Regions from separate parts of the Pseudomonas sp. FBCC-B1667 genome, predicted to be linked through region 2. Evidence: predicted binding sites of a transcription regulator. Region 2 holds the regulator's gene; each other region holds the start of a gene.
The links. Region 2 encodes sigma-54, which starts transcription at its own class of promoters, with help from an activator protein. Its sites were predicted from a motif close to ANTGGCATNNANNTTGCTNT; they were not measured.
Positions count from the first base shown of each region.

Region 1: flgB (flagellar basal body rod protein FlgB) is a predicted target of sigma-54. The motif match lies at 2,770-2,789, and genes of this name have one in related genera.
Region 3: NL116_RS09455 (circularly permuted type 2 ATP-grasp protein) is a predicted target of sigma-54. The motif match lies at 4,439-4,458, and genes of this name have one in related genera.
Region 4: NL116_RS09930 (CmpA/NrtA family ABC transporter substrate-binding protein) is a predicted target of sigma-54. The motif match lies at 4,760-4,779, and genes of this name have one in related genera.

Region 1 is NZ_CP101437.1:5,012,007-5,019,815, forward strand. Features, by position in the region: gene flgE (flagellar hook protein FlgE) at 1-1,101, opposite strand, end outside; gene flgD (flagellar hook assembly protein FlgD) at 1,133-1,858, opposite strand; gene flgC (flagellar basal body rod protein FlgC) at 1,874-2,317, opposite strand; gene flgB (flagellar basal body rod protein FlgB) at 2,321-2,728, opposite strand; gene cheR (protein-glutamate O-methyltransferase CheR) at 3,027-3,854, opposite strand; gene NL116_RS23160 (chemotaxis protein CheV) at 3,901-4,833, opposite strand; gene flgA (flagellar basal body P-ring formation chaperone FlgA) at 4,916-5,677, shown strand; gene flgM (flagellar biosynthesis anti-sigma factor FlgM) at 5,845-6,171, shown strand; gene NL116_RS23175 (flagella synthesis protein FlgN) at 6,221-6,688, shown strand; gene NL116_RS23180 (flagellar brake protein) at 6,781-7,527, shown strand; gene NL116_RS23185 (MFS transporter) at 7,595-7,809, opposite strand, start outside.
Region 2 is NZ_CP101437.1:1,181,507-1,189,315, forward strand. Features, by position in the region: gene pmbA (metalloprotease PmbA) at 1-1,228, shown strand, start outside; gene NL116_RS05125 (HPr family phosphocarrier protein) at 1,406-1,678, opposite strand; gene rapZ (RNase adapter RapZ) at 1,694-2,551, opposite strand; gene ptsN (PTS IIA-like nitrogen regulatory protein PtsN) at 2,554-3,018, opposite strand; gene hpf (ribosome hibernation-promoting factor, HPF/YfiA family) at 3,031-3,339, opposite strand; gene NL116_RS05145 (RNA polymerase factor sigma-54) at 3,414-4,907, opposite strand; gene lptB (LPS export ABC transporter ATP-binding protein) at 5,091-5,816, opposite strand; gene lptA (lipopolysaccharide transport periplasmic protein LptA) at 5,816-6,364, opposite strand; gene lptC (LPS export ABC transporter periplasmic protein LptC) at 6,351-6,923, opposite strand; gene NL116_RS05165 (KdsC family phosphatase) at 6,931-7,455, opposite strand; gene NL116_RS05170 (KpsF/GutQ family sugar-phosphate isomerase) at 7,455-7,809, opposite strand, start outside.
Region 3 is NZ_CP101437.1:2,102,388-2,110,196, forward strand. Features, by position in the region: gene NL116_RS09420 (long-chain-acyl-CoA synthetase) at 1-482, shown strand, start outside; gene NL116_RS09425 (ankyrin repeat domain-containing protein) at 579-1,097, shown strand; gene NL116_RS09430 (hypothetical protein) at 1,211-1,741, shown strand; gene NL116_RS09435 (PLDc N-terminal domain-containing protein) at 1,806-1,997, shown strand; gene speE (polyamine aminopropyltransferase) at 2,275-3,150, shown strand; gene NL116_RS09445 (hypothetical protein) at 3,306-3,539, shown strand; gene NL116_RS09450 (ribonuclease E inhibitor RraB) at 3,753-4,094, shown strand; gene NL116_RS09455 (circularly permuted type 2 ATP-grasp protein) at 4,490-5,899, shown strand; gene NL116_RS09460 (alpha-E domain-containing protein) at 5,912-6,862, shown strand; gene NL116_RS09465 (transglutaminase family protein) at 6,859-7,668, shown strand; gene NL116_RS09470 (c-type cytochrome) at 7,728-7,809, opposite strand, start outside.
Region 4 is NZ_CP101437.1:2,210,620-2,218,428, reverse strand. Features, by position in the region: gene NL116_RS09950 (sensor domain-containing diguanylate cyclase) at 1-240, opposite strand, end outside; gene rlmKL (bifunctional 23S rRNA (guanine(2069)-N(7))-methyltransferase RlmK/23S rRNA (guanine(2445)-N(2))-methyltransferase RlmL) at 383-2,653, opposite strand; gene rmf (ribosome modulation factor) at 3,184-3,399, shown strand; gene NL116_RS09935 (quinone-dependent dihydroorotate dehydrogenase) at 3,650-4,669, opposite strand; gene NL116_RS09930 (CmpA/NrtA family ABC transporter substrate-binding protein) at 4,899-6,110, shown strand; gene NL116_RS09925 (ANTAR domain-containing response regulator) at 6,126-6,701, shown strand; gene NL116_RS09920 (nitrate/nitrite transporter) at 6,962-7,809, shown strand, end outside.

The sequences.
Region 1 (7,809 bases), 3.1 Mb from region 2:
GCGAGTACCGCCGATGGGCTGCAGGCCTTGTTCGTTGGCGAAGCTGGCGACCGCTACCTGACCGATGGCCTTGGTTTGCCGGTTAGTAAAGTTGGCAGTCATGACGCCGCTTTCATCGATCGTCAGGCTGGAGATCTGGCCAGTGGCGTAGCCGTCCTGGAATTGCTGGGTACGGGCAGTCAACGAATTGAAAGAGGTGGTCTTGGTCATGTCGAAGGCCAAACCGCCCGTAGCCGGAACCGAACCGTTAGGACCCCAGATTTTCGGCGTCACGCCGGCATTGGTCACAACGCCCGGCACCCAACCGGTCAACTGGAAGACTTTACCGGTCACAGCAAAGCCAGGACTGCCGGTCATGGTATTGACCGTACCGTCGGAGTTGAAGGTCACGTTGGCCGTCACTGGCACCGGTGGCTCGGTGGCCGGGTTGGAAGGCGAACGACCGTCCACGTAGGTGTACACAGTCCACGCGTTAGTACCGGTTTTCACGTAGTACTGGTCCAGGTTGTGCTGGTTACCCTGGCTGTCGTAGATCTGCGTGGAGATTGGCTTGTTGTAGCTCAATGGCTCAGCCGGGTTGAACGGCGTAACGGTCGGCAGGGCTTCCGAGGAGTCAAGGTTAATCGTCTGGTCGACGCGAGTGGTCGCCTTTGGCGACAGGCTCGAGGTGTCAATTTTCAGGTCGGTCAGCACGCCATTGATGATCTTGCCATTGTCATCGACGCCGTAACCTTGCAAGCGGTTGCCGTTGTTGTCGACCACGTAGTTTTCGGCGTCAGTCTTGAACGCACCGGCACGGGTGTAGCTCAGGGAACCGTTGTCGCTGAGGATGAAGAACCCGCTGCCCTGGATGCCCATGTCCAGCACGTTGCCCGTGTTGTTCACGTCACCCTGAGTGAACTGCTGGGCAACGTTGGCCAGACGCACGCCGTTGCCGATGGTCTTGCTGCCGGTGCCCAGGCGCGTGGCCGAGTACACGTCTTCGAATTCTGCACGGGACGATTTGAAACCGGTGGTCGCGACGTTGGCGATGTTGTTGCCGGTGACGTCCAGTTGTTTGTTGGCTGCATAGAGACCGCTAAGGCCGATATTGAAAGACATATTCCACTCCTTTGTGCCGTGCTAGTCGGCTCTATATACCAATGGTCTGTACTTTGGACAGGGCAACGCTGCCCAGGCCTGCGAGGTTCAGCATCAACTCACCGCCAGTCTGGCTGATGGTCACGCTGTTGACGGTTGCCGGCAGGTAAGTCACCAGCGAGGTCGCCTTGTTGTCGTAAGTCGCGGTTGCTGCAAACTTGTAAGTGCCGGCCTTGGCCACTTCACCCGCGTCGTTCTTGCCGTCCCAGATGAAACTGGCGTTGCCGGCTTGCTGGCTGCCCAAGTCGATGGTGCGAACGACTTTGCCATCGGTATCGGTGATCTTGATGGTGACCGGGTTCGTCGAAGCCGGAACGACTGCCGTACCGTTGAAACTCTTGGAGGTGTCGACCACAGCCGTGTCGGTCTGGGCAACGACCGAACGACCCACCAGCGAAGAAGCCTGCAACGCTTGCGACGAGTTGTAGTTGCCGGCAATGCCGCTGACCGTGTCGTTGAGCTTGGTGATGCCTTCCAGGCTGCTGAACTGCGCCAACTGAGCGACGAACGCGCCGTTGTCCTGCGGTTCCAGCGGGTTCTGGTTTTTCAACTGCGTCACCAGCAACTGCAGGAACGCATCTTTGCCCAAAGCGTTCTTGCCGGTGGCGCTGCTGGTTGCCGCAGCCAGGCCATCGGTACCGGTGCTCGTGGTCTTGACCGAGGAGTTTGCCAAAACATCCTTGAGGCTCAAACCGCTGGTGGTATCAGTAACACTCATCTGAGTCGCCCCTTATCACTGACCGAGGGTCAGGACCTTCTGCATCATGGTTTTGGCGGTGTTCATCATTTCGGCGTTGGTCTGGAACGAACGGCTCGCGGAAATCATGTCGGCCATTTCTTCGACGACGTTGACGTTCGGGTAGTAGACGTAACCCTTGGCGTCGGCAGCAGGATGGTTCGGCTCATAACGCGCTTCGAGGTTGCTCTGGTCTTCGACCACGCCGAGCACTTGCACGCCTTGACCGGCAGCGTCCTGGCTCTGGAACAGCGAATCGCTGCCACCGTTCTGGCCGCCCTGGAACATGGTGGCGAACACCGGGTGACGGGCGCGATAAGTCTGGTCGATGCTCGACGAGACGGTTTCGGCGTTGGCGATGTTGGAGGCGACGGTGTTCAAGCGCGTGGTTTGCGCACTCATGCCGCTACCGGCAATGTTGAAAACACTGGATAGAGACATGACTTACTCTCCGCGCAGGGCTGATACCAGCCCTTTGAATTTGCTGTTGAGCAGGGTGAAGCTGGCCTGGAAGCCGACGGCGTTTTCCGCGTAGTTCGACTGTTCCAGTTGGGCGTCCACGGTGTTCTGGTCGATCGACGGTTGCATCGGCGTGCGATACAGCAGCGACTCGTCGCCATTGCCCAGGCCTTCAGCTTCGATATGACGGCTGTTGGTCATGTTCAAGGCAAACGTACCGCCCTTGGTTTTCTCGTTCTGTGCGGCAAGCACTTTGGAGAAGTCCAGATCCCGAGCCTTGTAGTTCGGGGTGTCGGCGTTGGCGATGTTGTTGGCCAGGACTTCGGCACGCTGAGCGCGGAAGCCCAGGGCTTGTTCGTGGATACCGAGCGCTTTATCGAAGCTGATGCTCATGTCGGGAAACCTTCGGTGACCTGATTTTTCGTAACGGTGACAAAGCAAGCGGCGTGCCAAATCGAAATACCCCGAAAATCCGGGCTTTGCGGGGAGTGGCAAGGACGGCAATGCCAGAAAAGCGGCAAACGGTGTCCGCTGGATGCCGCTTTTCTGCCGCTTTCCCACGGGCACGCAGATCCAAATGTGGGAGCGGGCTTGCTCGCTCCCACATTTGAATTGGGGTGTTGGCGTGAAATCATCAGGCATAAAAAAACGGGAGCCCCTGAGGACTCCCGTTTTTTGTGCCGCCAACGAATCATTTCGCCTGGTAAATGATCCCCGGGCTGCACTGGACCATCTGGTAATGATCCGGCAAACCGTTCAGCGCTTCGGACGCACCGAGGAACAGATAGCCGCCCGGCTTGAGCGTGCTGTGAATGCGCAACAGGATGTCTTTCTTCACCTCGGCGGAGAAGTAGATCAGCACGTTGCGGCAGAACACGATGTCGAACTTGCCCAAGGCTGCGTAGCTGTCCAGCAGGTTGAACGAGCGAAACTCCACGCGACTCTTGATCGGCGCCTTGATCGCCCAGCGTCCCGGCCCTTTCGGATCGAAGTAACGCTGCAGGCGCTCGGGCGACAGGCCACGGCCGATCGCCAGGCTGTCGTACTCGCCGGTCTTGCAGTTGGTCAGCATGGTGCCGGACAGATCGGTGGCGACAATCTGCGCGCCCATTTTCAACTGGCCCATGTTGACGCGCTCGAACTCGTCGATCGACATCGACAGCGAATACGGTTCCTGACCCGACGAACACGCCGCGGACCAGATCCGCAAGCGCTGGCCAGGAGCGGCTTTGATCGCTTCAGGCAATACCTTGTTCTTCAGCACTTCAAACGGATAGGTGTCACGAAACCAGAGGGTTTCGTTAGTGGTCATCGCGTCCACCACCATCTCGCGCAAACCGCTGCGCGGCTGGGTCTGAATGCGCTGGACCAGCTCACCCAGGGACTTGATGCCTTGCTGTTCCATCAGTTTGTTGAGACGGCTCGAGACCAGGTACTGCTTGTTTTCACCGAGCAAAATGCCACAGGCTTTTTCCAGGAAGACCCGGAACTGTTCGAAATCCAAATTACCCGTAGACAAAGATACCGCCTCTTAAATCGTGTTAACCACCAGGGGCAGAAGGCCCCTAGCTGATATCTGCTGCTTTGATCCGGTCGACTACCCGGGATGCCAGGTCATCAGGACGGAACTTGGCAAGGAAGTCATCGGCACCGACTTTCTTGACCATCGCCTGATTGAATACCCCGGACAAAGAAGTATGCAGGATGATATGAAGCTTTTGCATGCGCGGGTCGTTGCGAATCTCGGCCGTGAGGGTGTACCCGTCCATTTCCGGCATCTCGATGTCGGAAATCATCATCAGGAACTCTTCTTCCGGCTTCTTCCCTTCATCGACCAGCTTTTTCAGATAGTCCAGCGCTTGCCTGCCGTCGTTCAACGCCACCACTTCAACGCCGACCGTTTGCAGGCAACGAGTCACCTGCTTGCGCGCCACTGATGAGTCATCGACGGTCAACACCTTCAAGGACAAAGCCTTGTGCTGGGTTTCGACATCGACCACGCCCACCGAAATCGCTTCCGGGGTGGGTGCCACTTCCGCCAGCACTTTCTCGACGTCGATGATTTCGACTAACTGATTGTCGACCCGAGTCACAGCCGTCAGGTAGTGATCGCGTCCCGTACCCTTGGGTGGCGGATGAATCTCTTCCCAGTTCATGTTGACGATGCGCTCCACCGAGCGCACCAGAAAACCCTGGGTCTTGGTGTTGTACTCCGTGATGATCACGAACGGATTGCTTTGATCTTTCAGTGCGCCGGAGCCGGTCGCCATGGCCAGATCAAGAATCGGAATGGTCGCCCCCCGGATATTTGCCACACCGCACACGACAGGACTGGATTTGGGCATCAACGTCAGTTTTGGGCATTGCAGCACTTCCCGAACCTTGAACACGTTGATCCCATAGAGCTGCTGGCCGTCGAGACGGAACAACAACAGCTCCAGGCGATTCTGCCCTACCAGTTGCGTGCGCTGGTTTACCGCATCCATTACACCAGCCATGCACAGACTCCTACACCAACGCTTAAGTGTGTTGCGACGCACGTTCATTGCTAAACGGCACGGCGCTTGCTTTTTAACTCTTATGAACACAGAACCGACATTTTTCCGACGCCTGACATCACACGCTCGCCAAGTGCTTTGCGCGATGTCGGCCGTCTGCCTGTTCAACGCTGGCAGCCCTGCCCTTGCTGACGCAGTTACCTTGCCTGACATGCTTATCGGCGTCACTCAGGGCTTTCTTGAGTTCACCGTAGAAGACTATTTGGCGACCAGTCAAACCGAAGGTCGTTATGAGATCGAGGTCAAGCAGCTCGATCCGCGCCTGCGCATGCCCATGTGCGACAAGGAATTGACAGCCACCCTGGAGAGCCCGGCGATCCCGATTGGCCGGGTTACGGTCAAGGTTCGTTGCGACAGCACCTCGCCCTGGACGGTGTTCGTGCCCGCTCAAGTCCGCCTGTTTCGAGAGGTTGTCACCACCACCCGCCCCCTCAAACGCGCCGGCTATATCGAGCCCGGCGACGTTATGCTGCGCGAACGCGACATCAGCCTGATCGGCCAGGGTTACTTCACCTCCGTCGAGCAGACGATTGGACAAAAACTTACCCGACCAACGGTCGCCGATCAGGTACTGACGCTGGTCCATCTCGAACAAGCCGAAGTCATCTCCAAAGGCGACCAGGTCGTAATTACCGCCCGCAGCGGTACGCTCAGCGTACGTATGCCGGGCGAAGCCCTGTCCAATGGCGGGTTGCGTGAACAGATCCGGGTAAAAAACCTCAACTCCCAACGGGTCATCAAGGCGCAGGTCATGGCGCCGGGCCAGGTGGAAGTGGCCATGTAGAAACTCTGTGCTTGCGAAAACATGGCGCTGGCCGTGGCGGTTCCCTAAACTGTGCCTCACGCAGGAAATGCGTTGGCGCATGCAGGCTCATTGATAAATGGGCCTAAAGTTTTTGCAGGAAGAGCCGAAAACATGGCAAGCGTCCAAATTCCCAGAGGTTTTTTATCATGGTCATCGATTTCAGCCGTTTGAACAGTTCCTCGTCACTGACCGGCAGTACGCGTACCAGCGCCAACAAGGACACTGCCGAAGCCGGCAAATCCGCGCCGCTGAATACCCCGGCCGAACAGGCCAGTACCGCCAAAAGCGGGGAATCGGTACACCTCAGCAATGAGGCTCAACAGTTGCAGAAGGTCACTGACAAGCTGCGCGATCAGCCTGCCGTCGACGATGCCCGCGTGGCCGAGTTGAAAGCAGCGATTGCCGATGGCAGCTATAAAGTCGACAGCAACCGTGTAGCCAGCAAACTGCTCAACTTCGAAGCCCAGCGCTAGGCCTTCGGCCTGCGCCAGGCTTTTGGACGCTTAAACCCCAAGGCCAGCCATGCACGACACTAATTTACTGCAACTGATCATCGACGACTTTGCTCCAGCGCAACACTTGCTGGAGTTGTTGCAAACCGAGTCCCTCGCCTTGCATGGTCGCGACATGCCACTGCTCGAAGACATTCTGGCGCGCAAACAGGCAATGATCATTCTGCTCGAACAGCATGGCCGCAAGCGCAGCGAAGTGCTCGCAAGCCTCAATCTGCCTACCAATCGCAACGGTCTGGAGCAACTCGCCAGCCAGTCAAGCATCGGCGATCAGTTGCTTGCGCAGAGCGATGCCCTGACCGATCTTCTGGCTCAGTGCCAGGCCATCAATGTCAATAATGGTCAGTCGATCCTGATCCAGCAGGCCGCCACGGCCAATCAGCTGAAGATCCTCACCGGCGGCGAACCACCCGCGCTTTACGATGCCCGCGGATCAACCGCCAAGCTAGCGAAGCCGCGCCCGCTCAGTCAGGCGTGAACCTGTTGATTGAGTTCGCACTTTCAAGACGCCTCACATGCTGGCAGTATGCTAGCCATGCGCTGTCACATTTGTCCGGAGAACGATGAACCGTGTCCAATGCCTTAACCGCGGAAGATGCTCCGCAGCCACCCAAGGTGCTCTCCACGCCCATGGAGATCGCGGGTAACCTGCGGCAACTGCAAGAAAGCCACGACCCGCTGATCATTACGTTCCACGAACGTAACCAGCGCTTCCAGAGCTATCTGGTGGAGGTTGACCGTGACAACAATATGATCGCCCTGGATGAAATGGTGCCTCGCGATGGCGAACGCTACTTGCTGGCGGGCGAATCGTTTCGGGTCGAAGGCTTCCACGACGGCGTGCGCATCGCGTGGGAAAGCAACGGCCCGCTGAGCCTCGACGAGTTCAACAACACTCGCTGTTATCGCGGCAAACTCCCTGACGAAGTGGTCTACCACCAGCGCCGCAACGCCTTCCGGGCTGCATTGAAGTTGGCGCAGTTGGTGGATGTCGAACTGGGCGGCGAAAAACTCAAGTCGCCGGTCAACGGCAAGTTGCTGGATATCTCCGCTACCGGCTGCAAGTTGCGCTTTGACGGCGACATCACCGGCCGGCTGCAGCTGGGCCAGGTCTACGACCGCTTCGTCGCCGCCCTGCCCTTCGGCAGCATGACCACCCCGGTGGAACTGCGTTACCTGCATTTCGAAGAAAAGGTCTCCACCACCTTCGCCGGCATCCGTTTTCACAACATGAGCGGGCTGGTTCAACGGCAGGTCGAGCGTTTCGTCTACCAACTACAGCGTGAAGCACGGCGCTTCGACAAAGACGATTTCTGATCCAACGCTTCAACAAAAAACGGGCAGTCCCTTGCGGTGACTGCCCGTTTTTTTATGCATCAAACAATCAAGGTCTGGCTTCAGTGAAACTTTGCTCGCGTCCAGCATCCGGATCTTCCGGTGGCGTCGGCTCACTTTCCACTTCCACCTCTGGTTCCGGCTCCGCTTCCGGATGCGGCGGGCTGTGCATCTGCTCTTGAACGATCTGCTCATCGACACGCGGATCAAGGCAGACCACCAGCGGCGAACTCGACATGCTGTCCGGCATGGCCACGTGATGCA
Region 2 (7,809 bases):
GGAGCAGGGGCTGTCCACGTCGGTGCGTCAGCGTGAGGTCGAAACCGTCGAATTCAACCGCGATCAGGGCTTTGGCATCACCTTGTACGTCGGCCAGCGCAAAGGCTCGGCCAGTACCTCGGCGAGCGGTCCTGACGCGATTCGCGAAACGGTTGCGGCGGCGCTGGCCATCGCCAAACACACCTCCGAAGATGAAGCTTCGGGCTTGGCTGATGCCGCGCTGATGGCCCGTGACCTGCAGGATTTCGACCTGTTCCATCAATGGGACATCACCCCGGAGCAAGCCATCGAACAAGCGTTGGCCTGCGAAGCCGCTGCGTTTGCCACAGACAGCCGGATCAAGAATGCCGATGGCACCACCCTCAGTACCCATCAGGGCTGCCGCGTATACGGCAACAGCCACGGATTTATCGGTGGCTACGCGTCGACCCGTCACAGCCTGAGCTGTGTGATGATCGCCGAGGCCGATGGCCAGATGCAGCGCGACTATTGGTACGACGTCAACCGTCAGGGTAATTTGCTGGCCGACCCGGTGAGCATCGGCCAGCGTGCCGCGCAACGGGCGGCGAGCCGTTTGGGCGCACGTCCAGTGCCGACCTGCGAGGTGCCGGTGCTGTTTTCCGCTGAGTTGGCGGGTGGTTTATTCGGCAGCTTCCTGTCGGCGATTTCCGGCGGCAGCCTGTACCGCAAATCGTCGTTCCTCGAGGGCACACTGGGTCAGAAGCTGTTCCCGGAATGGTTGACCATCGACGAGCGCCCACACTTGATGCGCGCCATGGGCAGTTCCGCGTTTGATGGCGATGGCTTGGCGACCTACGCCAAACCGTTCGTCGAAAAGGGCGAGTTGGTGTCCTACATCCTCGGTACATACTCCGGGCGAAAGCTCGGGATGCCGAGTACTGCCAACGCTGGCGGCGTGCATAACCTGTTCGTCACCCACGGCGATGAAGACCAGGCTGCCTTGCTGCGGCGCATGGGCCGTGGCCTGCTGGTCACGGAGCTGATGGGCCAGGGCCTGAACATGGTCACTGGCGATTACTCGCGGGGGGCGGCGGGTTACTGGGTCGAGAATGGCGAAATTCAGTTCGCCGTGCAGGAAGTGACCATCGCCGGCAACATGCGCGACATGTTCAAGCAGATCGTTGCGGTCGGTAATGACCTGGAGCTGCGCAGCAACATTCGCACCGGCTCGGTGCTGATTGAGCGGATGACGGTGGCGGGTAGCTAAACCTTACCGCTTCAAAAAAGGCGCGCCATCTCATCGGATGGCGCGCCTTTTTTATGCGCCTGGCACCGGCCGCTGTGGAAGCGAGCCTGCTCGCGATAGCGGTGAAGCATTCACCAATGATGATCTGGCTTGGCACAGCTTTTGTGGCAGCTGGAAGAGGCCACTGCTACAGGGGCGTTATTCACCTTCGTCGAAGAAGTTATTGATCAACGCCACCAGCGCATCCAGCGCTTCCTGTTCCTGCTCGCCTTCGGTGCGCAGGTGGATTCGGGTGCCCTTGCCGGCCGCGAGCATCATCATGGCCATGATGCTTTTACCGTCAACCATTGACTCTGGCGTACGCCCGGCTCTGATCTGGCAGGGGAACTGACCCGCCACTCCAACGAATTTTGCAGAAGCACGGGCATGCAGACCCAGCTTGTTGATGATTTCGATTTCCAGAGCAGGCATCGCGGTGTGAATCCTTTAGCTGAGGTCGCGGTGGCGGACCTGGACGTTCTTCAGGGTTTTTTGCAGAACCTGGCCCAGACGTTCGGTCAGGTAGACAGAGCGGTGATGCCCGCCGGTGCAGCCAATGGCAATGGTGACATAAGCACGGTTGCTGGCGGCAAAGCGCGGCAGCCACTTGAGTAGATACGACGATATGTCCTGGAACATTTCTTCGACGTCCGGTTGTGCAGCCAGGTATTCAGCCACCGGTTGATCGAGCCCGGACTGCGAACGCAGTTCCGGCTTCCAGTAAGGGTTGGGCAGGCAACGTACGTCGAACACCAGGTCCGCGTCCACCGGCATGCCACGCTTGAATCCGAACGACTCAACCAGAAAGGCAGTGCCGGCTTCAGGCTGGTTCAGCAGGCGAAGCTTGATGGTGTCGCGTAGCTGGTACAAGTTCAGGTTGGTGGTATTGATCTTGAGGTCGGCCAGATCGACGATCGGACCCAGCAGATTGCTTTCGTCCTCGATCGCCTCGGCCAACGAACGGTTGGCGGTGCTCAGCGGGTGACGACGACGGGTTTCGGAAAAGCGCTTGAGCAAGGTTTCTTCGTCGGCGTCCAGGTACAGCACATCACACTTGATATGCCGGCTACGGACTTCTTCGAGCAGTTCGGGAAAGCGTGACAGGTGGCTCGGCAGGTTACGCGCATCAATGGACACTGCGACCAGCGGCTGTGCCAGTTCGGTATGAATCAGTGCGCGTTCGGCCAGTTCCGGGAGCAAGCCGGCGGGCAGGTTGTCGATGCAGTAGTAGCCGTTGTCCTCGAGAACATCGAGTACGGTACTTTTACCTGAGCCGGAACGGCCACTGACGATGATCAAGCGCATGGTTACGGACCGTTTTGCTCGTCCAGGACAACCTGATACAAGGCTTCGTTGCTCGGGGCGCTGCGAAGACGATCACGGACTTCCTTGCGATCGAGCATGCTGGCGATCTGGCGGAGCAGTTCAAGGTGGGCATCGGTAGCGGCTTGCGGGACCAGCAGTACGAACAGCAGGTCAACCGGAGCGCCGTCGATGGCATCGAAATCGATTGGGGCGTCGAGGTGCATCAAGGCGCTGATGGGCGACTCGCAACCTTTGAGGCGGCAGTGGGGGATGGCGATACCGTTACCAAAACCGGTCGAGCCAAGTTTTTCACGGGCAATCAAAGCCTCGAAGACATCTTGCATCTCCAGATCCGGCACTTCCCGGGCGATCAGGTTGGCAATTTGCTCGAGGGCTTTCTTTTTGCTGCCACCCGGCACGTTCACGAGGGAACGGCCGGGGGTCAGGATGTTTTCAAGTCGGATCATGGGTTGGGGATGTTAACGACCGGTCGCGCCCTGAAGGAGGCTCTGGGTCTTTTCCTTATGCTTTTTGAGTTGTTTATCCAGCTTGTCGGTCAATGCGTCGATCGCCGCGTACATATCGGTATGTTCCGCGTTGGCGACCACTTCATTGCCGGGAATATGCAGGGTGGCTTCGATTTTCTGCTTCAACTTCTCGACCGTCATCGTGACCTGCACGTTGGTGATCTTGTCGAAATGCCGCTCTAATCGTTCGAGTTTTTCGCCGATGTAGGTGCGCAGGGGTTCGGTCACTTCCAGTTGGTGTCCACTGATGTTGACTTGCATACAGCTTCTCCTTCGTTGCCAGTGCATAAAGCGGCAGATCAGATGATCTACCACTGGAACGCTGTGGCGTGGCTCTACATCAACCGCTTGCGTTCGCTCGAAGGCGCGATCCCTAAGGATTCACGGTACTTGGCGACGGTGCGGCGAGCCACCTGAATGCCTTGTGCCTCCAGTAAACCAGCGATCTTGCTGTCACTCAACGGCTTTTTCTGATTTTCCGCGGCAACCAGTTTTTTGATGATCGCGCGGATCGCCGTGGACGAGCATTCGCCGCCTTCGGAGGTGCTGACGTGACTGGAGAAAAAGTATTTCAACTCATAAATACCCCGAGGGGTATGCATGAATTTTTGTGTGGTCACCCGTGAAATCGTCGATTCGTGCATGCCTACTGCTTCGGCGATGTCATGTAGAACCAGCGGCTTCATGGCTTCGTCGCCGTATTCGAGGAAGCCGCGCTGATGCTCGACGATCTGGGTGGCGACTTTCATCAGTGTTTCATTGCGGCTTTGCAGGCTCTTGATGAACCAGCGAGCCTCTTGCAACTGATTGCGCATGAAGGTGTTGTCGGCGCTGGTATCGGCGCGACGGACAAATCCGGCGTATTGCGCGTTGACCCGCAGCCTGGGCACCGACTCCTGGTTCAGTTCCACCAGCCAGCGTTCGTTGTCCTTGCGCACGATCACGTCCGGGACGACATACTCGGCTTCGCTGGATTCGATCTGCGAACCGGGGCGCGGGTTGAGGCTCTGGACCAGTTCGATGACCTGGCGCAGTTCATCTTCCTTGAGCTTCATGCGGCGCATCAACTGGCTGTAATCGCGACTACCAAGCAAATCGATGTAGTCGGTGACCAGGCGTTTGGCTTCGGCCAGCCAGGGCGTCTTGGCGGGCAATTGGCGCAATTGCAGCAACAGGCATTCGCCCAGGTTGCGAGCGCCGATGCCGGCCGGCTCGAATTGCTGGATGCGGTGCAGGACGGCTTCGATTTCGTCCAGCTCGATGTCCAGTTCCGGATCGAACGCTTCGAGGATCTCCTCGAGGGTTTCATCCAGGTAGCCCTGATTGTTGATGCAGTCGATCAGGGTCACGGCGATCAGGCGATCGGTGTCGGACATCGGTGCCAGGTTCAGTTGCCAGAGCAGGTGGCTTTGCAGGCTCTCGCCAGCCGAAGTGCGAGTGGTGAAGTCCCATTCGTCGTCATCGTTGCTCGGCAGGCTGCTGGCGCTGGTCTGGTAGACGTCTTCCCAAGCCGTGTCGACGGGCAATTCGTTGGGAATGCGCTCGTTCCAGTCGCCTTCCTCGAGGTTGTCCACCGTCGGGGCGGTTTCCTGATAGGAGGGTTCCGAAACATCGGCATTGGGTTGCTGTTCGGCTTTGTCGGCCAAGGGGTCGGCGTTGTCGAAGTCGTCGCCTTCTTCCTGGCGTTCGAGCATCGGATTGGACTCCAGGGCCTCCTGGATTTCCTGTTGCAAATCCAGGGTCGACAATTGGAGCAGACGGATGGCCTGTTGCAGCTGCGGTGTCATCGTCAGCTGCTGGCCCATTCTCAAGACTAGCGATGGTTTCATGGCAGGGGCTTAACACCTTATTCGCCGGCGCACATGCGCCATCCACTACAGGGCGCCGGAGCGCCAAACATAAGCAAATTATATGCCTGAAACTGAAGTGTTTGCCTAGAGCGCTGTAACAATAAAAACCTGTTGATTTTTATCGTTGTAAGCGCTCAGTCGACTAGCCAGACACCTCAACGCTTACAGGCGGAACTCATGGCCCAGGTAAACTTCTTTGACCAGGTCGTTGGCCAGGATAGTGGCGGAGTCGCCTTCGGCGATTAGCTGGCCATCGTTGACGATGTAGGCGGTCTCGCAGATATCCAGGGTTTCACGGACGTTGTGGTCTGTGATCAGCACGCCAATGCCTTTGGCCTTGAGGTGGTAGATGATCTGCTTGATATCGCCGACCGAAATCGGGTCCACGCCGGCGAAAGGTTCGTCGAGCAGGATGAATTTCGGATTGGTGGCCAGTGCGCGGGCGATTTCCACGCGACGACGCTCACCACCGGACAGGCTCATGCCGAGGTTGTCGCGGATGTGGCTGATGTGGAATTCCTGTAGCAGGCTTTCCAGCTCTTTGCGACGACCGGCCTTGTCGAGTTCCTTGCGGGTCTCGAGGATCGCCATGATGTTGTCGGCCACCGAAAGTTTGCGGAAGATCGATGCTTCTTGCGGCAGATAGCCGATACCGGCTTTTGCACGACCGTGCATTGGCTGGTGGCTGACGTCCAGATCATCGATCAGCACGCGGCCCTGATCGGCCTGCACCAGGCCGACAATCATGTAGAAGCAGGTGGTCTTGCCGGCGCCGTTGGGACCCAGCAGGCCGACGATTTGACCGCTGTCGATCGAGAGGCTGACGTCGCGCACGACCTGGCGGCTCTTGTAGCTCTTGGCCAGATGCTGGGCTTTCAGAGTTGCCATTACTGGGCCTTCTGCTCGTCGGTTTTCTTCTTCGGCTGGATCACCATGTCGATGCGTGGACGCGCCTCGGTGACCTTGTTGCCTGTCGCACGGCCAGCGCTGGCAAGCTTCTTGACCGTGTCATAGACGATTTTCTCGCCCTGGGTAGTGTTGCTGTCTTTGTCGACAACTTTTGCCTTGTCGATCAGCACGACGCGGTTTTGCGCAGCGTGGTACTGGATGGTTACACCCCAACCCTGCACAGGCTTGGTGTCACCAGCGGTCTGCAACTGTTCGAAGTAGGCAAGGTTGCCCACCGATGTCACCACGTCGATGTCGCCAGCCGGCGTACGAGTGATGGTCACGGTGTTGCCCTTAACGATCATCGAACCCTGGGTGATGATCACGTCGCCTTTATAGGTGGCAACGCCATTCTTGTCGTCCAGTTGGGCATCGTCGGCCTGAATGCGGATTGGCTGCTCTTGATCGTTCGGCAGAGCCCAGGCGCTCACGCTTCCCAGTGCTGCGCCCAGACTGAGCAAAATAGGGAGGGTTTTAACGAGCCTCATACTGTCCTCTTACGTTAGATAGCAGGTGTATCCTGCTTTCTTTCAAGTACGCTTTCATTCCGTTGCCTGTCGATACACCGCCAGCGCCGTCGATTCTAACGGGTTGGTCGGTCTGCGCATATTGCTGCTGCGGGAACACAGTCATACGGGTGGTGGTAATCAGGGTCTTGCGGTTTTTTTCGTCGAAACGGGTGATGCGTACCGAATCGATCAGCTCGACCTGGGTACCGTCCGTATTGACTTCGCCGCGCTCGCTCTGAACGTGCCAGGGAAACTGGGTGCCGCGAAACATGTTCAGGTCGGGATTGGTCAACAGCGTGACCTCGGACGCTTTCAGGTGTTCGACCTTGTCGGACGTCATTTCGTACTGCAATTTGCCGTCCGGCAGGTACTGCACGCTGTGGGCGTTGAGTGCGTAATAGTCGATCGCGCTTTCATCGACAGGGGCAACTGTCTTGTCGAGGAAGCGTTCCGGGCTGATGTTCCAGTAGCCGACCGCAGCGAACAGCGCCGCGATGCAACTGAACAACAGGATGTTACGAAACTTTTTGCTCAGCATAATGTGCTCACAGGTACTCGGCGTTGGCCGCATCGAGGCGGCCCTGGGCGCGCAGGATCAATTCGCAGAACTCGCGAGCAGCACCCTCGCCACCCCGGGCGACGGTAATGCCGTGGGCGTTTTCACGCACGAAGCTGGCTGCGTTGGCTACTGCCATGCCCAGGCCGACGCGGCGAATCACCGGCAGGTCCGGCAGGTCGTCACCGAGATAGGCCACTTGTTCATAGCTTAGGTTGAGTTGGGCCAGAAGTTCGTCCAGTACCACCAGTTTGTCCTCGCGACCTTGATAAAGGTGCGGGATGCCGAGGTTTTTTGCTCGTCGTTCGACCACCGGGGTCTTGCGGCCGCTGATGATAGCCGTCTGTATGCCCGCCGCCATCAACATCTTGATGCCTTGACCGTCGAGGGTGTTGAACGTCTTGAACTCACTGCCATCTTCGAGGAAATACAGGCGTCCGTCAGTCAGCACGCCGTCGACGTCGAACACCGCGAGTTTGATCTGTTTGCCGCGTTGCAGCAGGTCCGAACTCATTACATTACTCCTGCGCGCAGCAAGTCGTGCATGTTCAGGGCGCCGACCGGACGGTCTTCGCTGTCGACCACGACCAGCGCGTTGATTTTGTGGTCTTCCATGATTTTCAGGGCCTCGGCGGCAAGCATTTCGGCGCGGGCGGTCTTGCCGTGAGCCGTCATGACCTGGTCAATGGTGGCGCTGTGGATGTCGATGCTGCGATCCAGTGTGCGACGCAGATCACCGTCAGTGAAGATCCCGGCCAGCTTGCCGTCGGCTTCCAGAATGACGGTCATGCCCAGACCCTTGCGGGTCATTTCCATCAAGGCATCCTTGAGCAAGGTGCCGCGTTGAACCTGCGGCAGCTCTTGCCCG
Region 3 (7,809 bases), 920 kb from region 2:
CCGGAGACCTGCTGCGCAACATTGGTTTCGGCCATGCGCAATTCGTCGACCGCTTGGGCGACACCTACCGCTGGAAGGGCGAGAACGTCTCGACCACGGAAGTGGAAAACATCCTCCTGCAACACCCGCATATCGCGGAAGCCGTGGCGTATGGCGTCGAAGTCCACAACACCAATGGACGTGCCGGCATGGCCGCGATTACTCCGGCCGAATCCCTGGCCACCCTGGACTTCAGCGAACTGCTGGATTTCGCTCGCCAGCAAATGCCGGCCTATGCCGTGCCGCTGTTTTTGCGGGTGAAGGTGAAAATGGAAACCACCGGGACCTTCAAATACCAGAAAACCCGGCTCAAGGACGAAGCCTTCGACCCCGGCAAAACTGGCGATGACCCGATCTACGCCTGGCTGCCCGGCACCCAGACCTACGTGCAGGTCACCGAGCAGGTGCTGGCGGATATTCACGGCGGCAAGTACCGCTATTGAATGTGCCTATGGCGGCTTTTGAGAAAAAACAAGTGACAGCCTGGGGGCTGCTCTGGAAACTGTCGGCTTTGCGAATAACCGAACAGGGAGCCCCCGATGTCCGACCAAAGCCGCCAGATGACCCCCGAAGAAGCCGCTGAATTTGCCGAACAGGTATTCAACAAGGCGCGCGAGGGCGATGCGGCCATGATGGCTGCGCTGCTGACCAAAGGCCTGCCGCCCAACCTGCGTAACCACAAGGGCGACACCCTGCTGATGCTGGCCGCCTACCATGGCCACGTGGATACGGTGAAAGTCCTGCTCGAACACAAGGCCGATCCGGAAATCCGCAATGACAACGGCCAAAGCCCGATTGCCGGTGCCGCGTTCAAGGGCGACCTGGCGGTGGTCAAGGCCTTGGTCGAGGGCGGGGCGCAAGTGGAAGGTTCATCGTTTGATGGCCGGACCGCGCTGATGATGGCGGCGATGTTCAACCGCGTCGAAATCGTCGACTACCTGATCAGCAAAGGTGCCGATCCGAAAGCCAAGGACGCCAACGGCGTGTCGGCCCTCGATGCCGCTAAAACCCTCGGCGCCACCGACACCATCGCCCAGCTGGAAAAACTGCTCGGCTGACCCTTTGTGGCGGGGGGGCAGCCCCTCGCCACAGGCCTTACCCTGCTCGGTAACTTCCTCCGAATGCGCTATCCTTCGCGCCCTCAACATTCATTCGCTACAGGATCCACCTCATGAAAGCCGCACTCGTCGAACTCATCAGCAAAATCAGCTCCGGGTGCATGAGCGATGACGAAATCCTCAAAGTCGCTGACGAAGCGGCTCAGGCCTACGCCGATCCTCAGGCTTTCCTGACGGCCAACCCGGATATCAACTACGACGACACGTTCCCGATGCCCTTGGGTGAATGGGTGGTGGTCGGCAGTCTGCCGGAGACGGTGCTGTTTCAGGCCGATACCTATATGGACCTGTTCGCCCAGATCGTCGCCTCGTTCGGCCCCGGCGTTGATTTCAATATCAAACCCAAGCAACTGGCCAAGACCGAGGCCCTGACCGCGCTCAACCGCATTCAGGTGCAAATGGGCAGCATGAACAAGGAAAACGGCGGTTACACGCTGATGAATTTCAGCCAGTTGCTCGACGACGAACTGCAAGTGGTGCTGGTCTACGGCAACGACGTGCCCCGCGTGGTGAAGTTGTGCGCCGAAATCGGCATCGCCGCTGCGCCGTCGCTGGAAGCGCTGAAGATTGCAATTCACGTATAAAAAGCGGAACCCTCGCAAGGCCCGGCTATCCTAAGGGTGCACATCATTCTTAGGGAGCGTCACCATGGGTTCTACGTTCAATAGCCTGGTCGCCTTGATCATTTTCGTACTGGATATCTGGGCCATCATCAACGTGCTCAAAAGTGGCGCCACCACCGGGATGAAAATCCTCTGGGTGCTGTTGATCGCGTTCCTGCCGGTCTTGGGCCTGATCATCTGGGCCATTGCGGGGCCACGGGGCAATGCCCGCATCTGATGCGTCCTCGCAACCGACACTGAACCTGTGGGAGCGTGGCTTGCCCGCGATGAATTCGCTGCGGTCCACCTGACAGACCGAGACGTCCGCATCGCAGGCAAGTCGAGACGTCGCACCGCAGCTCCCACAGAGGAATGTGTCGCCTCATCAAGTGAGGTTCGACCTGTCATCTTCCGCGACGTAGAATGCGCGCCTTTCCCGGTTGATCGAGCTGCTCGATTGGCCATCATGGGCGGGTAACCGTCCGTTGCCACCCGCATTCATCGGAGCACTTCCCATGAGCAATACCCCTACCAGCGAATACCTGGAAACCCTCTACGAAGGTTACGGCCAGCGCTTTCGCATGGAAAAACTGCTGCACGAAGTGCGCACCGAACACCAGCACCTGGTGATTTTCGAAAACCCGCGCATGGGCCGGGTGATGGCACTGGACGGCGTGATCCAGACCACCGAAGCCGACGAATTCATCTACCACGAAATGCTCACCCACGTGCCGATCCTGGCGCACGGCAGCGCCAAGCGCGTGTTGATCATCGGCGGCGGCGACGGCGGCATGCTGCGTGAAGTGGCCAAGCACCGCAGCATCGAACACATCACCATGGTCGAGATCGACGGCACCGTGGTCGACATGTGCAAGGAGTTCCTGCCGAACCACTCCAAAGGGGCGTTCGAGGATCCTCGCCTGAACCTGGTGATCGACGACGGTATGCGCTTCGTCGCCACCACCACTGAAAAGTTCGACGTGATCATTTCCGACTCCACCGACCCGATCGGTCCGGGTGAAGTACTGTTCTCGGAAAACTTTTATCAGGCCTGCCGTCGCTGCCTGAACGAGGGCGGCATTCTGGTAACCCAGAACGGCACGCCGTTCATGCAGATCGAAGAAGTGAAAACCACCGCCGGGCGTCTGCGCAGCCTGTTCCCGGACTGGCACTTCTATCAGGCGGCCGTGCCGACCTACATCGGCGGCTCGATGACGTTCGCCTGGGGCGCGACCAATACCGCTTATCGCAAACTGTCCCGTGACACCCTGCAACAGCGTTTCGCCGGCAGCGGCATCATCACTCGCTACTACAATCCAGAGATTCACATCGGCGCCTTCGCCTTGCCGCAATACGTGCTGCAAGCGGTGAACAAGCCAAGTAACGACTAAAGGTTGTACCCAACCCCAATGTGGGAGCGGGCTTGCTCGCTCCCACAAGGGGTATGTTTTTCCTGTCAGAACAACGCAATCCGTTTGAACGATCAATCAGCGCAAAAGTCCAGATGCATGTAAGCCCATCCATGGGTTTTATCGAGGAGGCACTGATGCAAAAGTGGAAAATCACTTTCGTCGATGATCATGGTGAAACAGTCGATGAAGTCTTTGAGTGCGACGAGTGCCCGGATAATGAGCACGCCGCCAAACTCATCAAGGCCCGACTCCTGCCTGTCGCCGCCGAACTGGATCTGAACGATCTGGAAGGGCGAACCCCCGATGCGAGCGTCAAAAGTCTCAAAGCCCAGAACAGTATTCAAATCCTCGGCATCACGCCAATCTGAACCTCTCCTGTCTCATTCTCATCCAGGCCTTGGCAGCGGCTCTCTCTTGAGGCTACTCTGCAATCGAGATCAGCGAATGGATCGCTAAGGTCTGGTCTTGTCAGCTACATGCTTGCTTCCCACCGGCAACGAAGTTGCCGCATCGCTCGCACCACTCGGTTGCGCGTGCCGGGAATACGGAAAGTCTATCCATCACTATGAGGGGGACGTTTCATGAGCACAGCCTATCAAGAAGACATCAGCAGCTCGGTGCTGCGCCGCATGAAAGAAGGCGGTTTCGACTTTTCAAGATTCCACCCCATCGAGTTCTACGCCATTTTCCCCGACGAGGAGCGGGCCCGCAGAGCAGCAGGTCATTACCGTGGTGAATCCCTGAATGCGCAAATCAGCGTGCGCGACGACGGCGCATGGGCGCTCGAACTGAGCAAAGTGATGTATGCCACTTACGATGACATCGGCGATTTCGAGCAAGGCTTTGAGGCGGTGGTCGAGCCTCTGGGTGGAATCATCGAAGGATGGGGCGTCAAGCAGGAGGTACGAGGGCTACTCGCATAATCCTATGAACAGTGACACGCACTAACGGCTGACCTTCGGGTTGGCCGTTTTGGTTTTCAGTGGGCGTAAAACACGTCCGGCAAAACCCTGAAACAAGAATCCGGGGCAAAAAAAACCGCCTGAGCAGGCGGCTAAAGGGAAGTTCGGGCTGATTTTCCAGCGAATGCGCGAATTATCCGCACCGGTGGCCGGGCAGTGAAATCAACTCTGACTATGCTGGTGATAGGCGACACGGTCGCCTTGCAATGATGCGGGGGCTGTCAGGTTGGGACGTTTGCTGCACAGGAATGGTGCGATGTAAACGGGGCGATTATCCAACCGATTGATATCAAAGCGTTTCTGCCGATGGCACGGGCCTTGCGAAGCCTAGATGTCCGGGTGACAAGGAGTACGGCATGATCCGCACCTATTTTGATGAAATGTACGATGCCGGCGGCCAGGTCCGCCCGCATTATCGGGAGTTTGCCCGTTGGCTGGCCGAAACGCCTGACGAGCTTTTGGCACAACGGCGACGCGAGGCCGATCTGTTATTTCATCGCGCCGGGATAACCTTCACGCTCTACGGAGACGAACAGGGGACAGAGCGCCTGATTCCTTTCGACACCATCCCTCGCAGCATTCCTGCCAGCGAGTGGCGGGTTGTCGAGCGCGGCTGCATTCAGCGGGTCAAGGCACTGAACATGTTTCTTGCCGACCTCTATCACGAGCAGCGCATCATCAAGGCCGGCATCATCCCGGCCGAGCAAGTGCTGGCCAACGAGCAATACCAGTTGGCGATGCAAGGGCTGGATCTGCACCGCGATATCTATTCGCATATCTCTGGCGTCGATCTGGTGCGCGACGGTGACGGCACGTATTACGTGCTCGAAGACAACCTACGGACACCGAGCGGTGTGAGCTACATGCTCGAAGACCGCAAGATGATGATGCGTCTGTTCCCCGAACTGTTTGCGGCACAGCGCATTGCCCCCATCGATCACTATCCGAATTTGCTTCTGGATACCCTGAAAAGCTCCAGCCCGATCGACAACCCGAGCGTGGTGGTGCTGACCCCAGGTCGTTTTAACAGCGCATTTTTCGAGCATGCCTTTCTGGCTCGGGAGATGGGGGTTGAGCTGGTGGAGGGGGCGGACTTGTTCGTGCGCGATGACAAAGTGTTCATGCGCACCACGGACGGGCCTAAAGCCGTCGACGTGATCTACCGTCGCCTCGACGACGCGTTCCTCGATCCGCTGGCGTTCAATCCGGACTCGATGCTGGGCGTTCCGGGGCTATTGTCGTCGTACCGTTCTGGCAATGTCGTGCTGGCGAATGCCATCGGCACCGGAGTGGCGGACGACAAGTCGGTGTACCCGTTTGTCACGGACATGATCCGTTTTTACCTCGACGAAGAACCGATCCTGAAGAACGTGCCGACCTTCCAGTGCCGTAATCCTTCTGAACTGTCCCACGTGCTGGCCAATCTTCCGGATCTGGTGGTCAAGGAAACACAAGGCTCCGGCGGTTACGGAATGCTGGTGGGGCCGGCGGCGACGGCGGCGGAAATCGAGTCGTTCCGCGCACGGATCAAAGCCAAGCCGCACGCGTACATCGCGCAACCGACGTTGTCCCTGTCGACCTGTCCGACCTTTGTCGAAAATGGCATTGCGCCACGCCATATCGACCTGCGTCCGTTTGTATTGTCTGGCCGCGAAACCCGGGTTGTGCCCGGCGGTTTGACCCGCGTCGCCCTGCGTGAAGGCTCTCTGGTGGTGAATTCCTCCCAGGGTGGCGGAACCAAGGACACCTGGGTGGTCGAGGATTGAAGGAAGCCTGCCATGTTAAGTAGAACTGCCTCGGATTTGTATTGGATGTCGCGTTACCTGGAGCGGGCGGAAAACCTCGCACGGATGCTCGACATCAGTTATTCGCTGTCGTTGATGCCGCAGGATGGTCGCGGCGACGGGCTGCACGAACTCGCCATGCCGCTGCTGATCACAGGCACCCTGGACGATTACCTGGAGCGCCACGGCGAGCTGCATGCTGAACGGCTGCTGCATTTCTTTGCCCTCGATGCGGCCAACCCGGCCAGTATCTATAGCTGTCTCGGTTCGGCACGGGCCAGTGCTCATGCCGTGCGTGGGCGAATCACAGCGGACATGTGGGAAAACATCAACGCCACCTGGCTGGAAATTCGCGGTATCGCCGAACAGGGCTTGAGCCGCTACGGCATGAGCCGTTTTTGTGAATGGATCAAGGAACGTTCCCACCTGTTCCGGGGAGCGTCCTACGGCACGATCATGCGTAACGATGCATTCCGCTTCATTCGTCTGGGGACGTTTATCGAAAGGGCCGACAACACGCTGCGTCTGCTCGATGCGCGCTACGAAATGGCCGGTGATCAGGCTGAAGCAGTCAGTGACGGCACGGCTCATGCGTATTACCAGTGGAGTGCGCTGCTGAGAGCCCTGTCTTCGTTCGAGGCCTACACCGAGATCTACCGCGATGCGCCCGGTGCCCGTCAGGTAGCCGAATTGTTGTTGCTGCGGGCCGATGTACCGCGCTCCTTGCGCGCCTGCACCGAAGAAATCGACCAGATCCTCGCCAGCTTACCCGGCGCCAACGGCCGCCCCGCGCAACGCTTGGCGGCAGAAATGGATTCGCGCCTGCGTTACACCGGAATCAACGAAATTCTCGACGAAGGCCTGCACGCCTGGCTGACCGAATTCATCCCGCTGGTGCGCCAGTTGGGCAACGCCATTCACAGTTCCTACCTGGAGGCTGCATGAGACTGTCCATTAGCCACGAAACCACCTATCACTATGAAGATCAGGTGCGGGCGAGCATCCAGTACCTGCGACTGACACCCCACGACAGCGAGCGCCAGCACGTGCTCAGCTGGCAACTCGATCTGCCGCGGCCGGTGCGTGCGCAACTCGACCCGTTCGGCAATATCCTGCACGTGTTGACCATGGACGAGCCGCACGAGGCGATCATCATCGGCGCCCGTGGTCAGGTGGATATCGATGAGCTTCGCGAGGCCGAGCATGAGAGTCAGTCGGCGCTGCCGTTCCTGCGTTTCACCCGGCTGACCGAAGCCGACGAAGCCTTGCGAGCGTTCGCGCAAAAGGAATGCAAGACACGCCGGGATCGCACCGCGCTGATCGACTTGATGCATGGCCTGAACCAGCACATGACCTACACGCCGGGTTCAACAGAAGTCGACACCAGCGCTGCCCAAGCCTTTGCCGGCCGTTCTGGCGTCTGTCAGGACCATACCCATGCGTTTCTCGCCTGCGCGCGTAGCCTGGGCATTCCGTCGCGTTATGTGTCGGGTTATTTGTACAGCGAGAACAGCGAACACCTGGCCAGTCACGCTTGGGCGGAAGCCTGGCTCGATGACGCCTGGTACAGCTTTGACGTGACCAACGAACTGGCCCGGCCTGAGCGGCACTTGAAACTGGCGGTGGGCCTGGATTATCTGGATGCCTGCCCGGTACGCGGAATGCGCCGGGGCGGCGGGTGTGAGCAGATGCATGCAAAGGTGTCTGTGTCGCCGACGCCGATGCCGGTTATCTCCGTTCAACAGCAATAATCCGCATCACTACAACCCCCTGTGGGAGCGAGCAGGCTCGCTCCCACAGGGATTCTGTGTCAGGGCTTAATTTTGCGTCCGCTCATGTGTTTCAAATACCCCACCAACATGTCCAGATCCGCATCAGGCAACACCTGCGCC
Region 4 (7,809 bases), 1.0 Mb from region 2:
TCGCAGACCGTCGAGGCGCTGCTCCTGGTCTTCGAAACGTTCTTCGATGCGGCTGTAACGCTCACTGGCCAGCAGTTGGAAGCGTTGCTTGAGTTGATGGTGAAACACATTGACCGTCGACCAGGCCAGTAACCCGGTGAGCACGCCGCCCATGAGCAGTACCAGCAGCGCGACCAGCCAGGCCGACGCATCTTCGCTGATAAAACCCAGGATTTTGGGGCGTACGGCCTGAAACGACATAAAGGCAACTCAAAATGCCAGGCGCCGGAAAAGCCCATTGGCCAAGAGTAAGTTATAGCCATTAGCCACTAATTTGACCAGCACAGAAAGGAGCCAAGAGCCTTTAAAAATCAAGGCTCTGTGGATCCAATCAGTTCAAGTGTCAACGCGCGGTGATTTTCCAGGCGCGGTGGATCTTGCCATTACGGGCGAAATCCGGATCGATGGTCTGGGCGGTGATTTCTTCAACGGCGTAACGCTCAGCGAGGTTTTCCTCAAGGGTGAACTTGCGGAAGTTGTTGGAGAAGTACAACACGCCACCGGGTGCCAGACGCGCCATGGCCAGGTCGATCAACTGCACCTGATCGCGTTGAACGTCGAAAATCCCTTCCATGCGCTTGGAGTTAGAGAACGTCGGCGGGTCGATGAAGATCAAGTCGTATTCGTCACGGCAGGCCTCGAGCCAGGCCATCACGTCGCCCTGCTCCAGACGGTTCTTGTCAGAGAATCCGTTCAGCGACAGGTTACGCCGCGCCCAGTCGAGGTAGGTTTTTGACAGGTCGACGCTGGTGGTGGTGCGTGCGCCACCCTTGGCCGCGTGAACACTGGCCGTTGCGGTGTAGCAATAGAGGTTGAGGAAGCGCTTGCCGGCCGCCTCTTTCTGAATGCGCATGCGCATTGGGCGGTGGTCGAGGAACAGCCCGGTGTCGAGGTAATCGGTGAGGTTGACCAGCAACTGCACGCCACCTTCGTTGACCTCGACGAACTTGCCCTGCGCGGCCTGACGCTCGTACTGCTTGGTACCGCTCTGACGCTCGCGTCGCTTGACCACCACACGGCTCTTGTCGATGTTCAAGGCCTGCGGAATCGCGGCCAGGGCATCGAACATGCGGGCCGAGGCTTTTTCCGGATCGATGGATTTCGGCGCGGCGTATTCCTGGACGTGGACCCAATCCTGATACAGGTCGATGGCCATGGAATACTCCGGCATGTCGGCGTCATACACGCGATAGCAGTCGATGCCTTCACGCTTGACCCACTTACCCAGCGCCTTGAGGTTTTTCTGCAGGCGGTTGGCAAACATCTGCCCGCCTTCGCTCAAGCGCGGTTGCTCGATCACCACCGGGGCCGGTTTGATCGGGTTGCCGTTCTTGTTGTATTTCTCGTACTTGCCAGGCACAACGTCGTTGTCGGCGACTTCGACTTCAGCCTGCTCGCGCTCGACCTGACGCTGTTCCGGAGTGCGACGTTCGCCGGTGACGAACTGGTCCGGAGTGACTTTGATCAGCAGCAACTTGCACGGCAACGCGCCGTTCCAGAACGAATACTGTTTGTGGCTGCGAATGCCCATGCGCTTGCCCAGGTCCGGGGCGCCGGTGAACACCGCGGCTTCCCAGTTCAGGCAGGCCTGACGCAGACGCTCGCCGAGGTTCTGATAGAGGTAGAGCAAGCTCGCCTCGTCGCCCAGACGCTCGCCGTAGGGAGGGTTGCAGATCACCAGGCCTTTCTGGTTCTGGTCCGGACGCGGCTCGAACGTACCGACTTCGCCCTGGTAAATCTTGATCCACTCGCTCAGGCCCGCACGCTCGACGTTGTTGCGGCCCGGTTGAATCAGGCGCGGGTCGGCTTCGTAACCGCGAATCCACAGCGGTGGCTTGGCCAGGCCGGCCGCGCAACGCTCGGTGGCTTCTTCGTGAAGTTTTTTCCACAGCGCCGGAACGTGACCGAGCCAGGCGGTAAAGCCCCACTGCTCGCGACGCAGGTTCGGCGCCATGTCGGCGGCGATCATCGCGGCTTCGACAAGGAACGTACCGACACCGCACATCGGGTCAGCCAGCGCGCCGCCTTCGGCCGCAATGCGTGGCCAGCCGGAACGGATCAGGATCGCGGCCGCGAGGTTTTCCTTCAGCGGTGCCGCGCCTTGCTGCAAGCGATAACCGCGCTGGTGTAGGCTGTGGCCGGACAGGTCGAGGGAAAGAATGGCTTCGCCACGGTCCAGGCGCAGGTGAATGCGCAGGTCCGGATTGAGTTTGTCGATGGACGGACGGTCGCCCTGTGGGGTGCGCAGCTTGTCGACGATGGCGTCTTTGACTTTCAAGGCGCCGAAGTGGGTGTTGTCGATACCCGAGCCGTGACCGCTGAACTCAACGGCCAGGGTGCCGTCGTTGAGCATGTGGTCTTGCCACTCGATATCCAGCACGCCGTGGTACAGGTCTTCGGCGTCCTTCATCGGGAAACGCTTGAGCACCAGCAGCACCCGGTTCGCCAGCCGCGACCACAGGCACAGTCGATAAGCGGTTTCCATGGTCGCCATGCCGCGCACGGCAGAGGTGTGCTCACGTGCTTCTTCAAGGCCAAGCCCGACGGCTTCCTCGATCAGCAGGCCTTCAAGGCCTTTGGGGCAAGTGAGGAAGATTTCGAATTGATCGGACATTGGAATTTCAGAGCCTTTAGCTAAGTGAACCGACAACGCATTGCCGGTCCGGTTTTCAATCAGGCGCTTTTCTAAAAGAGCGCCCGCGTGGCACGAAGGTGTGCCGTCCCACCTGTGCTGCTCAGGTTAAAAGAGCTTAGATGCACAGGCAGATAAAAAAGTTGAGGCAACAAAATGTAATAAGTCGACCCTTCGTCGAATAATGCGTTCGAAAACAGAATTCATTCTCACTGAAGGATTAACCCCGTCATCCTGCGGGGGGCCGATCATACAGGGGTTTTACCCATAAACACGGGCCAGACATCATGTTACTTATGGCCATAGCATCTTTATGGTTACGTTCTTATGACAAAACGATCATTCCCTCGATGTGATGCATTGGTTAGAACTCAACACAGGTTGACGCCGCAACGACGTCAACACCTTGGCTCGCGACGCCGGCAGCGGGCCCCAACGGCAGAAGTTTTTTCTGCCAGACCTCGATTGAGGTCTACGCGATAAATACAGTCAACAAGTGAGGGCAACACCCTATGAGAAGACTTAAGCGTGATCCGTTGGAAAGAGCATTTTTGCGCGGATATCAATATGGCGTTGGTGGCAAATCCCGTGAGCTTTGCCCATTTACTCTACCGTCAGTACGCCAAGCCTGGATTAACGGCTGGCGCGAGGGACGCGGCGACAACTGGGACGGTATGACCGGCACTGCGGGAATCCACAGACTCAACGAACTTCACGCCGTCGGCTAATTTACAGGGCCTAACACTCCGACACGACAATCTGATGACTGAATGAATTAACCACGCACGTCCCATCCGGGCGGCGGGCTCCGGCCCAGGGGCTCCTTTAAGGAGCCCTTTTTTATGCCTGCCCAAAACTCAATCTCTGGCTACACACAAACCAACTGTCGAAGCGGGCTTGCTCGCGAAAGCGGTGTATCAGTCAACCTCATCGTTCAATCTTAAATCGCATTCGCGAGCAAGCCCGCACCCACAGGGATCAGCGTAATGCGGCGATGGCGTCTACCGACTCACGAATCAACGCCGGGCCTTTGTAGATAAAGCCGGAATAGATCTGCACCAGGCTCGCACCCGCGGCGATTTTCTCAGCAGCATGTTTGCCTTCGGTGATCCCGCCCACGGCGATGATCGGCAAACGACCGGCCAGCTCTGAGGCCAGCACCTTCACGGTGTGAGTACTCTTGTCGCGAACCGGCGCGCCGGACAGACCGCCCGCCTCGTCGCCGTGTTCCATGCCTTCGACCCCGACGCGACTCAGGGTGGTGTTGGTGGCGATCACCGCGTCCATCCCGGTTTCGATCAGCGCTTGTGCGACCTGCGAAGTTTCTTCGTCGGTCATGTCCGGTGCGATCTTGATGGCCAGCGGAACGTGTTTACCGTGACGCAACGCCAACTCGGCGCGGCGCATGGCCAGGTCAGCGAGCAACTGCTTGAGCGAATCACCGAACTGCAGGCTGCGCAGGCCCGGAGTGTTCGGCGAGCTGACGTTGACCGTGACGTAGCTGGCATGGGCGTAGACCTTATCCAGGCAGATCAGGTAATCGTCGACCGCGCGTTCGACCGGGGTGTCGAAGTTCTTGCCGATGTTGATGCCCAACACGCCCTTGTACTTGGCGGCGGCGACACGGGCCAGCAGGTGATCGACGCCAAGGTTGTTGAACCCCATGCGGTTGATGATCGCCTCGGCTTCCGGCAGGCGGAAAATCCGTGGTTTCGGGTTACCCGGCTGTGGGCGTGGGGTGATGGTGCCGATTTCGACAAAACCAAAACCCAGCTGAGCGAAACCGTCGATGGCCGCGCCGTTCTTGTCCAGACCAGCCGCCAGACCCACCGGGTTCGGGAACTCCAGGCCCATGACCGACACCGGCATTTTCGCCGGAGCCTTGCACAGCAAGCCGTTGAGGCCCAAACGTCCGCCCGCGCCGATCAGGTCCAGGGACAGATCGTGGGAGGTTTCCGGGGAAAGTTTGAACAACAGCTGACGGGCCAGGGTGTACATGGGCGGGTTTGACTCTGGGCTACGAAAAGTGGCGGCAATTATAGCCGCGCATCGGGGCCGCAGGCGAGGCGCGCGACAAAATCAGCACACGATGGCATATGCCTTGCAGCTTCACCGCTATCAGCACTCATGCCTACGGCGGGATGGGTCGAAAGACAATGGCGTCGTCACTGGCCCTTGCTCTGGCAAGGCGCCCGGTACGGCGTTTTTTTATGCAAGGTGCTTAACCATGATCGAAGTTCCAGCCAACTCTTTGGCGTGGGTCAATGGCAGCGATGCCCCGGAAAAGACCGACATCAACCTCGGCTTCATGGCCCTGAGCGATTGCGCATCGGTGGTGGTCGCCGCCACTCAGGGGTTCGCCCAGCCTTACGGCTTGACCCTGAACCTCAAGCGCCAGTCGTCCTGGGCCAACCTGCGCGACAAACTGGTCAGCGGCGAACTCGACGCCGCCCACAGCCTGTACGGCCTGATGTATGCCGTTCACCTGGGCATCGGCGGCGTGGCCTCCACCGACATGGCCGTGCTGATGGGCCTGAACCAGAATGGCCAGAGCATCAATCTCTCCCACGGTTTGCAGGCGCTAGGCGTGACCAGTCCTGATGCACTCGACCGCCACGTGCACCAAACTCGCCCGAAACTTACCTTCGCCCAGACATTTCCCACCGGCACCCACGCCATGTGGCTGTATTACTGGCTGGCGAGTCAGGGCATTCATCCGTTACAGGATGTCGACAGCGTCGTGGTCCCGCCACCGCAAATGGTCGCGCACCTGCAAGCCGGGCGCATCGACGGTTTTTGTGTCGGGGAACCTTGGTCCGCCAGCGCAGTTCAACAGAACCTCGGCTTTACCTTGGCGACGACCCAGACCATCTGGCCCGATCACCCGGAAAAAGTCCTCGGCTGCACCCATGCGTTTGTCGAGCAATACCCCAACACCGCACGGGCCTTGGTGATGGCGATTCTGGAAGCCAGCCGGTTTATCGAGCAAAGCACGGAAAATCGCCGCAGCACCGCACAACTATTGAGCGCGCCCGACTACCTCGACGCCCCCCTCGACTGCATCGAACCGCGCCTGTTGGGCGACTACGCCGACGGTCTGGGCCATCGCTGGCAGGACCCGCACGCTTTGCGCTTCCATGCGGACGGCGAAGTCAACGTGCCGTACCTGTCCGACGGCATGTGGTTCATGACCCAGTTCCGGCGCTGGGGTTTGTTGCGCGACGACCCGGATTACCTCGGCGTGGCCCGCCAAATCCAGCAACTGGCGTTGTACCGCGAGGCTGCCAGCGCTGTCGGAGTCGCCGCCCAGAATCAAGACATGCGCAGCAGCCAGTTGATCGACGGCAAAGTCTGGGATGGATCCGACCCGGCCGGCTATGCCCGCAGCTTCAAGTTGCACGCCCTGAGCGACAGCTCGCACCGATTCGCCCAGCGCTGACAGGAGACTGCGAACATGCTGCGTATCCTGCTGATCAACGACACCGCGAAGAAAGTCGGTCGATTGAAAGCCGCCCTGACCGAAGCCGGGTTCGAGGTGATCGACGAATCGGGCCTGACCATTGACCTTCCCGAGCGCGTCGAAACAGTGCGTCCGGACGTGATCCTGATCGATACCGAGTCACCGAGCCGCGATGTGCTGGAACAAGTGGTGCTGGTGACCCGCGACCAGCCACGACCGATCGTCATGTTTACCGACGAGCACGACCCCGGCGTGATGCGCCAGGCGATCAAGTCCGGGGTCAGTGCCTACATCGTCGAAGGCATTCACGCACAGCGCTTGCAGCCGATTCTCGACGTGGCCATGGCGCGGTTTGAAAGTGACCAGGCGCTGCGCGCCCAACTGCATGCCCGCGACCAGCAACTGGCTGAACGCAAGCGCATCGAGCTGGCCAAGGGGCTGTTGATGAAGATGAAGAGCTGCAATGAGGAAGAGGCTTACACCCTGATGCGCCGACAGGCGATGAGCCGGCAGCAGAAGTTGATCCAGGTTGCCGAGCAGATCATTGCCATGAGTGAGTTGCTCGGCTGAGGTTTTGTGGTGCCTTTGAAGGGGCCGCAACTCGGTTCTGAACTGTTGGCACAAATCTGGCTAAGTAATTACCACAGGTAACCAACGGCGGTTGCCCCACCTACGACAAAGACGTCGCTCACCTCATTTGCCCTTGGCGAATCAGGTGGCGGCGTTTTTTCGTTTTGGCCCCACAGCCCGGGGCCGGTGGTGCGGCCCACAGGCGCCCCACCTGCTAGCTCATGACTCCTTCTCGAGACTCTTCACAGCTGAGGTGCGCGATGAATTCAAGCTTCTGGAAATCCGGCCATACGCCGACACTGTTTGCGGCCTTCCTCTATTTCGACCTGAGCTTCATGGTCTGGTACCTGCTCGGCCCGTTGGCGGTGCAGATCGCCGCCGACCTGCACCTGACCACCCAACAGCGCGGGCTGGTTGTGGCGACGCCGATCCTGGCCGGGGCCGTGCTGCGCTTTATCATGGGCATGCTGGCGGATCGTCTGTCGCCAAAAACCGCCGGGCTGATCGGCCAGGTGATCGTCATCTGTGCGCTGTTCGGCGCCTGGAAACTCGGGATTCACAGCTACGAGCAAGCGCTGGTGCTGGGCCTGTTCCTCGGCATGGCCGGTGCGTCTTTCGCCGTCGCTCTGCCGCTGGCCTCGCAATGGTATCCGCCACAGCATCAAGGCAAAGCCATGGGCATCGCCGGTGCCGGTAACTCCGGCACTGTGCTCGCCGCACTGATCGCTCCGGTGCTGGCCGCCGCATTCGGCTGGAGCAACGTGTTCGGCTTCGCCCTGATCCCGCTGATCCTGACCCTGATCGTCTTCGCCTGGCTGGCGAAAAACGCGCCGCAACGACCGAAAGCCAAGTCGATGGCCGACTACTTCAAGGCCCTCGGCGATCGCGACAGCTGGTGGTTCATGTTTTTCTACAGCGTGACCTTCGGCGGTTTCATCGGTCTTGCCAGCGCCCTGCCCGGCTATTTCAACGACCAGTACGGCCTGAGCCCGGTGACTGCCGGTTACTACACGGCGGCCTGTGTGTTCGGCGGCAGCTTGATGCGGCCGTTGGGCGGTGCGCTGGCAGACCGTTTCGGCGGGATTCGCACGTTGTTGGCGATGTACAC